Regions from separate parts of the Shewanella glacialimarina genome, predicted to be linked through region 3. Evidence: predicted binding sites of a transcription regulator. Region 3 holds the regulator's gene; each other region holds the start of a gene.
The links. The regulator NrdR, encoded in region 3, represses ribonucleotide reductase genes. The targets are predictions, from matches to a motif close to AAACACNANATNTNGTGTTT.
Positions count from the first base shown of each region.

Region 1: a site for NrdR is predicted at 2,196-2,215, ahead of nrdD (anaerobic ribonucleoside-triphosphate reductase). Genes of this name have one in related genera too.
Region 2: a site for NrdR is predicted at 2,741-2,760, ahead of nrdA (class 1a ribonucleoside-diphosphate reductase subunit alpha). Genes of this name have one in related genera too.

Region 1 covers NZ_CP041216.1:1,707,286-1,712,390, reverse strand. Annotated here, with positions in the region: gene nrdG (anaerobic ribonucleoside-triphosphate reductase-activating protein) at 1-23, opposite strand, end outside; gene nrdD (anaerobic ribonucleoside-triphosphate reductase) at 23-2,140, opposite strand; gene rssA (patatin-like phospholipase RssA) at 2,367-3,332, opposite strand; gene FJ709_RS07360 (DEAD/DEAH box helicase) at 3,481-4,836, shown strand; gene FJ709_RS07355 (DUF3010 family protein) at 4,901-5,105, shown strand, end outside.
Region 2 covers NZ_CP041216.1:2,266,907-2,272,011, reverse strand. Annotated here, with positions in the region: gene nrdB (class Ia ribonucleoside-diphosphate reductase subunit beta) at 1-164, opposite strand, end outside; gene nrdA (class 1a ribonucleoside-diphosphate reductase subunit alpha) at 241-2,529, opposite strand; gene FJ709_RS09885 (HAD family hydrolase) at 3,054-3,731, opposite strand; gene ubiG (bifunctional 2-polyprenyl-6-hydroxyphenol methylase/3-demethylubiquinol 3-O-methyltransferase UbiG) at 3,760-4,482, opposite strand; gene gyrA (DNA gyrase subunit A) at 4,862-5,105, shown strand, end outside.
Region 3 covers NZ_CP041216.1:3,233,803-3,238,907, forward strand. Annotated here, with positions in the region: gene ribBA (bifunctional 3,4-dihydroxy-2-butanone-4-phosphate synthase/GTP cyclohydrolase II) at 1-582, opposite strand, end outside; gene FJ709_RS14165 (riboflavin synthase) at 729-1,385, opposite strand; gene ribD (bifunctional diaminohydroxyphosphoribosylaminopyrimidine deaminase/5-amino-6-(5-phosphoribosylamino)uracil reductase RibD) at 1,443-2,579, opposite strand; gene nrdR (transcriptional regulator NrdR) at 2,608-3,057, opposite strand; gene glyA (serine hydroxymethyltransferase) at 3,185-4,438, opposite strand; gene ettA (energy-dependent translational throttle protein EttA) at 4,872-5,105, shown strand, end outside.

The DNA of each region.
Region 1 (5,105 bases), 1.5 Mb from region 3:
CTGTAATATGCGCTATAAAACATTAAATGTGTTTCACCCGTCGTTTTACTTCCTGCTGTTTGCCATGATTAAACGGTCTAGCATCTGGGCTGCCTAAATAACCGCATACTCGGCGGGTAACCGACACTCGACTGGGCTCGTGGTTACCACATTTAGGGCATACAAAGCCTTTACTAGTGCAATTAAACTCACCGATAAATCCGCAGTCATAGCACTCATCAATGGGAGTATTAGTGCCGTAATAAGGTACTCTGCTGTAGCTGTAGTCCCATACGTCTTCTAAAGCTTCAATGTTATTTTGCATGTTCGGATATTCACCGTAACAAATAAAACCGCCATTACTTATCTCAGGATACGGCTGTTCAAAGTCTATTTTATCGTATGGGTTCACTTGCTTTTCAACATCTAAATGAAAACTATTGGTGTAATAACCTTTGTCTGTTACCCCAGGTAATACTCCGAACTCTTTTGCGTCTAAACTGCAAAAACGACAGCACAGATTTTCACTTGGGGTGCTATATAAACTAAAGCCATAGCCAGATTCTTGTTTCCATTGCTCTGTGTTTTTCTTAAGATAAGCCACTATTTCAAGCGCTTTTTGACGTAAAACCCTATCATCAAATACATGTTGCGCATTACCATATAAAGCATTAATGGATTCATGTAAGCCGATGTAACCTAATGAAATTGATGCGCGACCATGTTTAAATATTTCACTAATGTCATCATCTGCTTTAAGGCGTACACCGCACGCCCCTTCCATATAAAGTATTGGCGCAACGCGGGCTTTAACTCCCACTAATCTTGCTATACGAGTGTCTAAAGCTTTTTTTGCTACCACGAGGCGTTTATCTAATAAAGCATAGAACTTGGCTTCATCGCCTTGGGCTTCTATGGCGATACGTGGCAGGTTTAAGCTCACCACCCCGAGATTGTTGCGGCCTTCATGCATCAACTGACCATCTTGCTCGAATGTGCCCAAGAATGATCGACACCCCATAGGTGTTTTAAAAGAACCGGTGACTTTAACGACTTGTTCGTAATTCAAAATGTCGGGATACATCCGCAGGCTAGCACACTCCAACGCTTGGCGTTTGATATCATAGTTTATATCTGCTGCCTTATGGTTAACGCCATCTTTAATTGCAAAAACCAGTTTTGGGAACACCGCAGTTTTACGGTTTTTACCTAATCCCGACTTGCGCACAGTTAATATTGACTTTTGAATTAAACGGGACTCCCAGCTAACACCCAAACCAAAGCCAAAGGTGACAAAGGGCGTTTGCCCATTGGCGGTATGCAAGGTATTCACTTCATATTCAAGTGATTGAAATGCATCGTGGCATTCTTTTTCTGTTTGCGCTTTTGCAAAGGCTTCAGCGTCGGCAATTTGCCACTTAATCCCCGTCGCAAGATGCTTTTGATAGCTTTTTTGAACAAAGATTGCCAACACTTCATCAATACGATTAATCGTGGTGCCACCATAAATATGACTCGCCACCTGGGCAATAATTTGTGCCGTTACTGCAGTTGCAGTCGAAATAGATTTTGGGGTTTCAATTTCCGCGTTACCCATTTTAAATCCGTGGGTTAACATGCCAGCCAAATCAATCAACATACAATTAAACATCGGAAAAAAAGGCGCGTAATCTAAATCGTGATAATGCAGTTCTCCCCGCTCGTGAGCGGCCACCACGTCTTTGGGTAGCAAATGAGTTTTAGCATAATGTTTTGCCACAATACCCGCTAATAAATCGCGTTGCGTGGGTATAACCTTCGCGTCTTTATTGGCATTTTCATTTAATAGGCTACTATCGCTTTGTTCTACTAAACCGCGAATTTGACGATTTAACTTACTTTTGCTCTCGCGGCTCACATCGCGATCATGTCGGTATTCAATGTAATGACGAGCAACCGACTTAAAAGGACCTGACATTAACCTGTTTTCAACTACATCTTGTAGTTGATGAATATCCACTTCTGCTTGTTGCTGAAAATCTTGTTTAACAGACAATGCCAAAGCACAGGCATAGTCATGATCTGATTGTCCGGCAGACTCCATTGCGGCAATAACGGCATCTTTTATTCGACTTGAATCAAATGCAGTGCGACATCCATCGCGCTTAATAACAACCAACATAACCAGCCTCTCCCTTAACGCTACCAAATCTATATATCGGTATACGAAAAATACAAAACACTATATGTAGTGTATTAAGCGTTAAATTGTCACTGACCGTGTTGATCTAGATCATCATTTTTCACGCTAAGGGGAAGCAAATAAAATTTATGTTGTGAACTCCAACAATCCACTTATTAGCGCTTGTTCAAAGGAATCAAGCTAGCTTAGGGGCAACATTTTCAGATTAGTTTTTAAGCGATGCTTGAATTAAATGCGCGATATCTTCAACTGCTTTTTTGCCTGCTGCAATCGCTTCATCTGCACGATGAAACTCCATGGTACCAATATCGGAAACATTGGGGATAATGCAAATATCCGGTGGGTCGCCCATTAACCGAGAGCGCTTGTGACGCTGCTCTAAAATATCCATTGACTGTGACATTACCGCTAGCATTCCAGGGTGTGACTTAGTGCCAAGCGACAGTTTGTCACTCAAACTAGTGATATAGTCTTTGCCCTTACCCAATAAATCCATAAAGCCTAAGTCAGGCTGCTCTTCATCTGAATCAAGCTGTTTATCTGACACAGGCTCAGAGCTACTGACTTGCTGAGGTAAAACTTGCATTTGCTTGCGTAAATAACCGTTCAAATCAACAGCGATGACAATATCGACACCAAGTGAGCGGCATAATGAGACTGGCACAGGGTTAACCACAGCACCATCAACTAACCAACGGCCATTTTGTTGTACTGGCGGCAAAAAGCCTGGCATCGAACAAGATGCTCTGACGGCATTGCGCAGTAAGCCTTCTTTAAACCAAATTTCCTGGCCAGAATACAAATCCGTTGCAACTGCTGCAAAGGGACGTTTCAAGTTTTCAATATCAACAGCGCCAATATGAGTAGACATAACGTCAAATACTTTTTCACCGCTAATCAGCCCACCTTTACGCCAACTAATGTCCATTAATCCAATAACATCCCAACTTGAAAAGCCGCACACCCAACTTTTAAGTTCTGCTAGACTGTCATTGGCATATGCCGCTCCAACCAGTGCGCCAGCAGAGCAGCCAGCAATTTTATCCGGATAAATGCCTAATTCAGCTAAGCCTTCAAGCACACCAATATGCGCCCAACCTTTAGCTGCACCGCTGCCCAATGCCAATCCGATAATCGGTTTTTTCTGTGGTGAGGCTTGAACTGGTGCCATTTATATACTCCATAGGGTCACTTTTAAACGTTAATAATCAGGCTTTATTAGCCAAGTGCTTTATTAGCATAAACAAGCAAGTCATTATTGGCTATAGCAAGCTTATCCAGCTATAATATTGGGCTATTATTTTTTAGGGGATCCACCTTTGCAGTTTTCTGATTTTTCGCTTGATAAACGCTTGTTAGATAGTTTGAAGCATATGGGTATTACTGACCCAACCGAGATCCAAGAACAAGCCTTACCTATTGCCCTAGCGGGTAAAGATTTGATGGCATCATCGAAAACTGGCTCAGGGAAAACCTTAGCGTTTTTACTGCCTGCGATGCAGCGGATTATTTCCAGCAGAGCGCTGTCGAAAAAAGATCCTCGCGTGCTGATTTTATTGCCGACTCGAGAGCTTGCTCAGCAAGTATATGGTCAACTCAGATTACTGGTTGCCAATACCCAATACAAAGCTATCAGTATTTTGGGCGGTGAAAACTTTAACGACCAAGCCAAAGGCTTGTCCCGTGACCCACACTTTATTGTGGCAACTCCGGGTCGAATTGTTGATCATCTTGAGCAACGTCACTTATTTTTAAATGGCCTTGAATTACTTGTTCTTGATGAAGCTGACCGCATGTTGGACCTAGGTTTTGCACCACAACTGAAAGCCATTAATGAAGCAGCTGATCATAAACGTCGTCAAACCTTGATGTTTTCTGCCACCTTAGATCATCAAAGCATTAACGATATTGCCGCCACATTATTGAAGAATCCAAGCCATGTGGCCATTGGCACCAGTTATGCTGAACACAAAGATATTGAACAAAAAATGCTGTTTGCAGATCATTTAGATCACAAACAAGCACTGTTAAGCCACTTATTGAAGCAGCCAGAACACAAGCAAACCATTGTATTTACCGCAACTCGCTCAGACACAGACCGTTTAGCCACGCTGTTAGCTGAACAGGGTTTTTCTACCGCAGCATTAAGCGGTGAGCTAAAACAAAATGCCCGTAACCAAATTATGGATCAATTTAGTCGTGGCCAGCAGCAAATTCTTATCACTACTGATGTGGCCTCTAGAGGGCTAGATTTAGTTAACGTGTCATTAGTTGTTAACTTTGATATGCCAAAATTTGCTGAAGAATATGTCCATCGTATTGGCCGTACTGGTCGTGCTGGCGCTAAAGGTATTGCAGTTTCATTAGTGGGGCCAAAAGACTGGCAAAGCTTTTTACAAGTGCAGTCATTTTTACGCAAAAACTTTGAATTTACCTCGGTTGACGGTTTACCAGCAAAGTTTTCAGGCTTAAGTCAGCAAGCGGGAACTAAAGCCGCCAAAGACAAACCTGAAACCAAAGTCGCAGCTAAGGCTAAAGCTAAGCAAAAAGCTAAAGCTGTGCCTAAGCGCGACAAAACATTTATTACCGGCATAGACGTTGGCGATGCGCCAATGCGCCGTAAAGCGAAACCCATTGTGATTATTGAACAAAAAATCAGTGACAGTGAAGACTAATTATTAAGTGACACGCCGGTTAAAGTATCATGCGGTCACTCATTGAAATGCGGAAAGGATAAACATGAAAGTTTGTGGTGTAGAGTTAAAAGGTGGCGAGGCCATCATCAGTTTACTTAGCTATGAAGGTGAAACCTTCAATGTGCCGAGTTGTCGTAAAGTATCATTTGCGGTGTCAGATTCGGCATCGACAGAGTCTCTGCGTGAGTTTCATTTTGCTTTTCATAAGCTAATGGAAGACTACAAGATTGACCAAATCGCGATTATTG
Region 2 (5,105 bases), 970 kb from region 3:
TCTACTTCTTCTGGTCGCCAAAAGAAACTTAACTGCTTTTCGATTAATTTTTCGAAAATCTCGTATTTTTGTTGGTCATATCGCGCCACATTAACGGGTTGACCAAAGAACATAGGTTCTTGAGTCGCATCATTAGGTGTTTGACAAAATGTTGAATAAGCCATGCTTCTTTTCCCAAAAAAGCGAGGAGTGCTCCCCGCATTTAATTTCTTAATTAAGTGATATCAATAAACCAGAGGTTTATATCTTACACGCACCACCGGCACAATCATCGTCTTCTTTTTCGATGGATATTATCTCATCTTGTTGATCCGACGCACCGTCACGGGTGTTGTGGTAATACAATGTCTTTACACCCAGCTTGTAAGCCGTTAGCAAATCTTTTAATAGCGTTTGCATAGGTACTTTACGACTTTGGAACTTCATTGGATCGTAATTAGTGTTGGCAGATATCGCCTGATCAACAAACTTCTGCATAATGCCGACAAGTTGTAAATACCCGTCGTTATTTGGCATGTTCCATAATAACTCGTATTGATCTTTCAATGTGTCAAAATCGGGTACAACTTGTTTCAATTGACCGTCTTTACTGGCCTTGACACTAATAAGACCACGTGGCGGCTCAATACCATTAGTGGCGTTAGATATTTGCGACGAGGTTTCAGACGGCATCAATGCCGATAACGTTGAGTTACGTAACCCATATTGCAAAATATCGGTACGTAAACCTTCCCAGTCTAAATGCAGTGGCTCATCACAAATTTTATCTAAGTCACGCTTGTAAGTATCAATGGGTAGAATGCCTTTCGAATAGGTTGTCTCGTTAAATAACGGACAGGCGCCTTTCTCTTGGGCAAGCTTCATTGAGGCTTTTAATAGATAAAATTGAATCGCTTCAAATGTTCGATGGGTTAAATTATTGGCTGAACCATCGGAATAACGTTTACCATTTTTAGCAAGGTAATTGGCGTAATTGATGACACCTATACCCAAAGTACGACGATTCATTGAGCCTAACTGCGCCGAAATGATCGGGTAATCTTGATAATCCAGTAAGTTATCTAACGCACGAACTGCAAGCTCAGCTAGCGGTTCTAATTCTTCTAGATTCTTGATTGTGCCTAAATTCAGTGCAGATAAGGTACAAAGTGCAATTTCACCATTAGGATCATCAATGTTCTTTAATGGCTTAGTCGGCAGGGCGATTTCTAAACACAAATTAGACTGCTTGATTGGCGCGACTTTTGAGTCAAATGGACTGTGGGTATTACAATGATCCACGTTTTGAATATAGATACGGCCTGTAGAAGCGCGTTCTTGCATCATTAACGAGAATAGCTCAACCGCTTTGATTTGCTTTTTACGCACAGCAGGATCTTGCTCATACTGAACATATAAACGTTCAAACTCAACTTGATCCTCAAAAAATGCATCATATAAACCCGGAACATCAGATGGGCTAAACAGGCTGATGTATTCGCCTTTAATCAAGCGTTGATACATTAACTTGTTTAACTGAACACCATAATCTAGATGGCGAACACGGTTATCATCAACACCGCGGTTATTTTTCAGAACCAGTAAAGATTCAACTTCTAAATGCCATATTGGGTAAAACAGTGTTGCCGCTCCGCCACGAACGCCGCCTTGTGAGCACGACTTAACCGCGGTTTGAAAATACTTGTAAAAAGGTAAACAACCAGTATGGAAAGCTTCACCGCCACGAATAGGACTGCCTAAGGCGCGAATACGACCAGCATTAATACCAATACCAGCACGTTGACTGACATATTTCACAATTGATGAGGCGGTTGCATTAATAGAATCTAAGCTATCGTCACACTCAATCAATACACATGAGCTGAATTGGCGTGTCGGTGTGCGCACCCCTGCCATAATCGGTGTCGGTAAAGAAATCTTGAAGTTTGATGTGGCATCATAGAAGTCTTTGACAAACTGTAAACGAGTGTCTTTGGGGTACTTTGAAAACAAACACGCAGCAACTAATATATAAAGGAACTGAGCACTTTCATATACTTCGTGGGTGACACGATTTTGAACTAGATACTTACCCTCTAGTTGCTTAACCGCGGCATAAGAGAAGTTCATGTCGCGCCAATGGTCAACATAAGTATCTAAGATGTCTAACTCTTCGCGGCTGTAATCAGCCAAAATATGCATATCATATTTGCCCATTTCAACCAGTCTGGTGACATGGTCATATAATTTAGGCGGTTCGAACTGACCAAATGCTTTTTTACGTAAATGGAATACCGCTAAGCGTGCTGCCACAAACTGATAATCGGGTGATTCAGGGGAAATAAGATCTGCCGCAGCTTTGATGATCGTTTCATGAATCGCTTCTGTTGGAATACCATCAAAAAATTGCAGATGCGATCTGAGTTCAACTTCAGATACAGATACGTTTTTTAATCCCTTGGTTGCCCAAGTAATAACGCGATGGATTTTGTCTAAATCGATATTTTCACGTTCGCCACAGCGTTTAGTGACAGTCATATTGCTATTCATTGCAGAGAGGCCTTGATTATATCTGTTATTGTGATTGAGCGCTTAATACCAAAAGCGATCGTGTCTAACCACGTTTACGTTTTCATGTAAAAACAATCATGCTGAAGCATTAAATACGACGGATTGAGACATTTTAGCACGCTAAGTCACCCGTTCAGCTTAATTAAATGAGTTATTTTAAACAACTCATTAGTGTCTGTGATTGTATTTGACACACAAGATATGGTGTTTTTTAAAATCTAACATACAAGATAGTGAGGTTGGAGGGTTTTTGCAAGCCACAATTTCTAGAACATCTTGTGGATAAGTTGAGGATAATCGCAACAGTTAGTAAAAGCTAACCCTACACCCCAAATTTATATAGCTTTTCTGTGGGCTGTAGAATAATTGTCCGTAATTTTAAAAGAATTTGATCGCTAAAAATATCAGCGATCGATTCTATTAGCTGATTTTTAGATTGATCTTTGATTGATTGTTTGAGTTGGCTTAATAGACGTTTAGCAACACCGTTTATATCGATAATATTAAGTAAGTTGACGGTCCAATACAAAATAGTCATGTAAACACTGTGTGGTTTTAAAATGAAGTTGTCCAGGCCAAGTGTCAGGTTTGTCTTGGAGCGATAAATAACCCCAATGCGCTATACCGCCAATCATATTGGCATTTTGAGCCGCGATAAGGTCACGTTCAGCATCTCCTATATAAATAATCGATTCAGGACTGATGTTCATCTGCTGCGCGGCAAGTAGCATAGGTGCGCGATGAGGTTTAGGGTGCAAAGTACTATCACCACTGATAAGAGTTTTAATTCGCGATATCAAGCCGAGTTTGTGAACCAAAGGACGGGCAAAGCGAGCATGCTTGTTTGTCACAATACCATAGGGAGTACCGTTATCATCAAAATGATTCAATAACTCTGCAAGGTTATCAAATAGAATGCTTTTGTCACCATTGATGAGCTGGTAGTGATGCAATAATGCTTGTTGGATCTGTTTTTGCTCATCATCGCTAATATCAGGCAGTGCAGCCTTAACCAGCGCCAAACTACCATGAGTGGCAGCATGCTTCACTTTTTCAAGACTGCATGCAGCATAACCCCCATCAGCCATGCCAAGGTTCAGTGCATAGACCAAATCTGGCGCAGTATCGGCAAGTGTGCCGTCTAAATCGAATAATACACCTTTAATCAAGGGCTTTAACACGCAGACTCCTAAGCGGTAGCAAACAATGCTAATCGACTTTTTGTGTAGCAATCATGTAATTAACATCAACACTGTTCGTGTATTTAAACACACCAGATAGTGGGTTATAGGCTATGCCCAATGCGTCTTTGCACAATAAGTCTGTTTTATCGACAAGATTAATTAATTCAGAAGGTCGAATAAACTTACTGTGATCATGGGTGCCTACTGGCAGCATCTTAAGTAGGTACTCTGCACCGACAATCGCAGTTAAATAAGACATCCAATTACGATTAATGGTTGAGAAAAACACATAGCCATCTGGTTTCACCATGTCACAGCATGCTTGGATGACAGATAGCGGGTCAGGGACATGTTCTAACATTTCCATACAGGTCACCACATCATAATAAGCTTGATGTGTATCTCTGTGCTCTTCAGCGGTGCATTTGATGTAATTGAGTGTTACACCAGTTTCTAATGCATGTAAACGAGCCACTTCAAGAGGTTCATTACCCATATCTAAGCCATCTACATGGGCGCCGATTTTAGCCATACTTTCAGATAAAATTCCGCCGCCACAACCAATATCGAGCACTTTTTTACCAAAAATGCCCTGTGCTGTTTGATCGATATAATTTAAACGTAATGGATTAAGCAGATGTAACGGTTTAAAGGAGCCATTTGGATCCCACCAGGTTTGTGCCATTGCTTCAAATTTAGCAATCTCATCGGGGTCGACATTTTTATTCGCAGCAGTTTCAGTAGACATGATTTACCTAGATATCGTTATGCATTATGGATGACATTATATCCATTGATGCAGTTTTTAATAGGGCTAAAATACGCCAATGCTGATGATCCCAGTCAACTTTTGCTATGTTCAGGTGGTTATTTAAACAACCTATCGGTTACATTGTTTATTTGTTACTCAAAATAAACATTCTTAAACCATTAAATCCGGACTTGCTAGAGTACTAAGTTACTGGTAAATGAGTAAGTTAGCCTTTTTATTAACACTAAAGTCAATTTGGTTTAGGTTTGCTCTGGCGACATTAAATATCTGTGTTAGAATGCCAAATCACGTTTTAAAGCTTGACGATATTATAGATTAAAAATCGTCAGCTCAATTTCAGGGGAACGCGCAGTTTATGACTGATCTGGCTTCATCTATTTCGCCAATTAATATTGAAGACGAACTCAAAAATTCGTATCTAGATTACGCTATGAGCGTAATTGTTGGTCGTGCATTGCCTGACGTGCGTGACGGCCTAAAGCCTGTACATCGCCGTGTCTTGTTTGCAATGAGCGAACTTAAAAACGACTGGAACAAACCTTATAAAAAATCCGCTCGTGTTGTCGGTGACGTAATCGGTAAATATCACCCACATGGTG
Region 3 (5,105 bases):
ATCGGCAATTGTGCCAATTTTAATACCGTGCTTCTCACTAAATACTTCTAAATCAGGACAGCGAGCCATAGTGCCGTCTTCATTCAAAATTTCAACAATAACACCTGACGGCTCAAACCCGGCAAGACGCGCTAAGTCACAACCCGCTTCAGTATGACCTGCGCGGATCAATACGCCACCATCCTGTGCCATCAAAGGAAATATATGCCCTGGTTGAACTAAATCTGATGCTTTGGCGTTTTTGGCCACAGCAGCTTTTACAGTTACAGCTCTGTCGTGGGCAGATATCCCTGTGGTAACACCTTCAGCCGCCTCAATAGATACGGTAAAATTAGTTGAGAATTGAGCGTTATTGTTGGTCACCATTAAAGGCAAATTTAACTGCTGACAGCGTGCTTTTGTCATTGTTTGACAAATTAGGCCACGGCCGAAAGTGGCCATAAAATTGATGGCTTCAGGCGTGACACAATCGGCTGCCATGATAAGGTCGCCTTCATTTTCACGGTCTTCGTCATCCATTAAGATAACCATTTTACCGAGACGAATGTCTTCGATGATTTCTTCTATACTGTGTAAAGCCATGTAGGGACCTTTATTTGTTATTTAGGGTGATTATTTATGCTCAGCTCAATATATTCAAAGCAAAAACATGAGTCAAAATACTGTTCTATAAAGCGTAGAATAGGTTCTTATAAAGCTCAAAGCACTTTCTGATAAAATTCAACGGACTATTTCATATAGCCAGCATTGGCTAACATAGACAGAGTGACACCTGATTTAGGTTGCTGTTCATCCTGCGGCTGCATTAATCGTTCAAGATATCGGGCAATTAAGTCCACTTCAATATTTACGTTAGCGCCTGCTTTTAATTCGGTTAAGGTCGTTTCGCTTGCCGTGTGCGGCACAATAGTAAGTCTAAATTGATGACCTTTAACCTCATTTACGGTCAAGCTCACACCATCTATGGTAATTGAACCTTTGTGGGCAATATATTTAGCTAAATCAGCAGGAGCTGACAACCAAAACTCAATCGCTTGTCCGCGATACTGACGCCCATCAACTTTAGCGATACCGTCAACATGGCCGCTGACCATATGACCACCTAAACGTGTTGTTGCTGTCACTGCCTTTTCTAAGTTAACTTTCTGGCCAACCTGGTAATGTGCAAATCCTGTTAAAGTAACCGTTTCAGCAGAAACATCGGCAACATAACCATCAGCTAAACATTGCACTACGGTCAAACAGACGCCGTTTGTGGCAATGCTGTCGCCTAATTTTACATCGGATAAATCGAGTTTACCGCTAGCCACAGTTAACCGAATATCGTTACCTTTGCGCTCAATCTTGCGCAAGGTGCCTAGGGCTTCAATAATGCCTGTAAACATAGAGAGTCACTTTTCCTATTTCTGCCCAACAGAATTGAACATTAATGATGAGATATTTTAGCTTAAACCAAATACAAATCGTGTGTCTTGGCCGACATTTCGTTGATCTTTTAATACTATTTTGGGTATTTGATCCATTGATTGATAATCAGTTAAGGTCAGCATGTTGCGCCCTTCACTGCCCAACAGTTTTGGTGCTTGGTACAAAACAAGCTCATCGACCAGATTATGTTCAACAAAACTGCCTGAAAGTGTTGCCCCTGCTTCAATCATCACTGAGTTACAACTTTCACCCAAATATTTCAATAAGGTATCAAGACACACACGCCCTGCACTATTTGCTTTTACCTGCAGCAAACTAACATGGTTAGGAAAAAGTGCTTGTACAGCATTAGAGTAGCCACAGGTTGAAACTAATAGAATCGGTGTTTCAATACTGAATAGCATAAAATCTGCGGTTAATCGGGCTTGGGAATCTAACACGACTCTTAATGGCTGCTGTAGAGATGTGGGTGAAAGAGAACTTTTCAAGCTGCCAAGTTCTTCATAACGCACATTTAAGCTAGGATCATCTGCAATAATAGTTTCAACGCCCGTGATTAACGCGCAATGGCGGGCACGCATTCGTTGCACATCTTGTCTTGCTGCGGGACCGGTAATCCATTTAGAAACACCATTAGACAAGGCAGTTTTGCCATCTAAACTAGCGGCAACTTTCACCGTAACCCATGGCAAACCGGTTTTCATCCGCTTCATAAACCCTAGGTTTAACGTCAAAGCTTCAGCGGCTAATAAACCAACCTCAACTTGAATACCTGCATCTTGCAACATGGCAATACCGTTATCGGCTACTTGAGGGTTAGCGTCTTTCACTGCAATAACGACTCTAGCAACCTGGGCATTAATTAACCCTAAGGCGCAGGGCGGAGTACGTCCATAATGACTACAAGGCTCTAAAGTCACATAGGCTGTAGCGCCAACGGTAGAATATCCTTGTTTAGCGGCATCAGCCAATGCATTGACCTCTGCATGTCCTTGACCCGCAACTTGATGATAACCTTCACCAATAATAATTGAGTCTTGGACAAGTACGCAGCCAACAGATGGATTGGGGCGCGTAGTATAAAGACCTTTTCGCGCCAGCTGGATCGCACGACCCATCATTTGGGTATCAAATACACTAAAGCTAGTCATAAAAAGTTACTCAAGTCCTAGGGGAAGTTTATTTTTGCAATTTAGCAATCGCTTCGCCAAATTGTGACACATCTTCAAAAGCACGATAAACAGAGGCAAATCGAATATAAGCGACTTTATCTAGGCTCATTAATTGATCCATCATTAAATTACCTATCATCTCAGAATCAATTTCACGCTCACCTGTCGCGCGTAATGTGGACTTAATTTTAGTAATTGCTTGTTCGATTTCATCCATAGATACTGGACGTTTTTCAACCGCGCGCAACATACCACCACGAAGTTTTTCTTCATCAAAAGGTTGGCGGCTGCCATCACGTTTTATCACCCTAGGCATGACTAGCTCTGCACCTTCAAAGGTTGTAAAACGTTCATGGCATTCAGTGCATTCACGGCGACGGCGAACTTGGTGGCCATCTGCCACTAAACGTGAATCGATAACTTTAGTATCAGTCGCGCTACAAAAAGGACAATGCATTGAACCTCCGAAAATAAAATGGCCACTAAAATTAGTGGCCATTAAAGTTTATCCTATTTACTCATCAAGGTTAAGCTAACCTTTAGGGATAGCATTAGTGATGAAAGGATATTCCGTGCAGCAGGAATTATCCGTAAACAGGGAACTTAGCGCATAAGGCCAACACTTGACCTTTTACGCTATCAATCACAGTTTGGTTTTGTGCGTCATCTAAAATGTCACAAATCCAACCCGTTAATTGCTTCGCTTCAGCTTCTTTAAAGCCACGGCGAGTAATAGCTGGGGTACCAATACGAACACCTGAAGTTACAAATGGTGAACGTGGATCATCAGGTACTGAGTTTTTATTAACCGTGATATTGGCACTACCTAACGCTGCATCAGCTTCTTTACCGGTTAAGTCGCGACCGATTAAATCAACAAGCATTAAGTGGTTTTCAGTACCGCCAGAAACAATTTTGTATCCGCGCGCTAAAAATACTTCAACCATTGCTTTAGCATTTTTAACAACTTGTTGTTGGTAAACTTTAAACTCAGGCTCTAGTGCTTCTTTAAACGCAACCGCTTTACCAGCAATAACATGCATTAATGGGCCGCCTTGGCCACCAGGAAACACTGCAGAGTTTAATTTTTTGTATAAGTCTTCATCATTAGCTGCAGAAATAATGATACCGCCACGTGGGCCAGCTAATGTTTTATGCGTTGTAGAAGTAACAACATGTGCATGAGGTACTGGAGTTGGATAAACACCTGCAGCAATAAGGCCCGCAACGTGCGCCATATCCACAAAAAAGTATGCGCCAATTTTATCCGCTATTTCACGCATTCTGGCCCAGTCAACAATACCAGAATAAGCAGAGAAACCACCAATCATCATCTTAGGTTTATGTTCTACCGCTAAACGTTCCATTTCGTCATAATCAATTTTGCCCGACTCATCGATACCATAAGGAATGATGTTATATAATTTACCAGAAAAGTTAACTGGTGAACCGTGGGTTAAATGACCGCCGTGAGCTAAATTCATACCAAGTACAGTGTCGCCTGGCTTTAACAATGCCATAAATACTGCACTGTTTGCTTGTGAACCTGAATGCGGTTGTACGTTGGCGTAAGTTGCGCCAAATAACTCTTTAGCACGTTCAATGGCTAAGGTTTCAACAACATCAACATACTCACAACCACCGTAGTAACGCTTACCTGGATAGCCTTCAGCATACTTATTGGTTAACTGTGAACCTTGAGCTTCCATAACACGTGGACTGGTATAGTTTTCAGATGCTATTAACTCGATGTGCTCTTCTTGGCGACAAGTTTCATCTTCAATGGCTTTAAATAGTTCTGGATCGTAATCCGCTATATTCATCGCTTTCTTAAGCATGGTAACTCCAACGGTAGGTTTTATATTAGTAGGGTTGCGCGGTATTCTACTCTGCAAATGCAAACAATCCCAGCCTTTACAGCATGAATTTAGTTACTAAATAACAATAGAAAATCTCATGCAAAATTAAAAATAACCTTAATTTACAATCGGTAACTATTTTTACCTTGGTATTTTAAACATTTTTTTTAAGCTACATAATGCGTAAAACAGTCATCAAAAACACTGTTCTATTTTTACGACTTTAAATGCTTATATTTGGCAGTTAAATATAACTGCTAACTCAGATAGATATTTAAACTAAATTCTAGCAAATACTAGTTAGCGCGTTACAAGATATAAAAATCGACTGATAACAATCAAAATCAGATTTAAGTTCGATTAAGATTCCATTAGAATCATTCTATTCTGTGTTAATCAATGTTGGAACCTCATGGCTCAATTTGTATATAGCATGCTAAGAGTGGGCAAAATTGTCCCACCTAAAAAGCAGATTTTAAAAGACATCTCTTTAAGTTTTTTCCCTGGCGCAAAAATCGGCGTATTAGGTTTAAACGGTTCAGGTAAATCAACACTGCTGCGCATTATGGCTGGTCTTGATACTGAGATTGAGGGCGAAGCTCGCCCTATGCCTGGCCTTAAAATTGGTTACTTGCCACAGGAACCG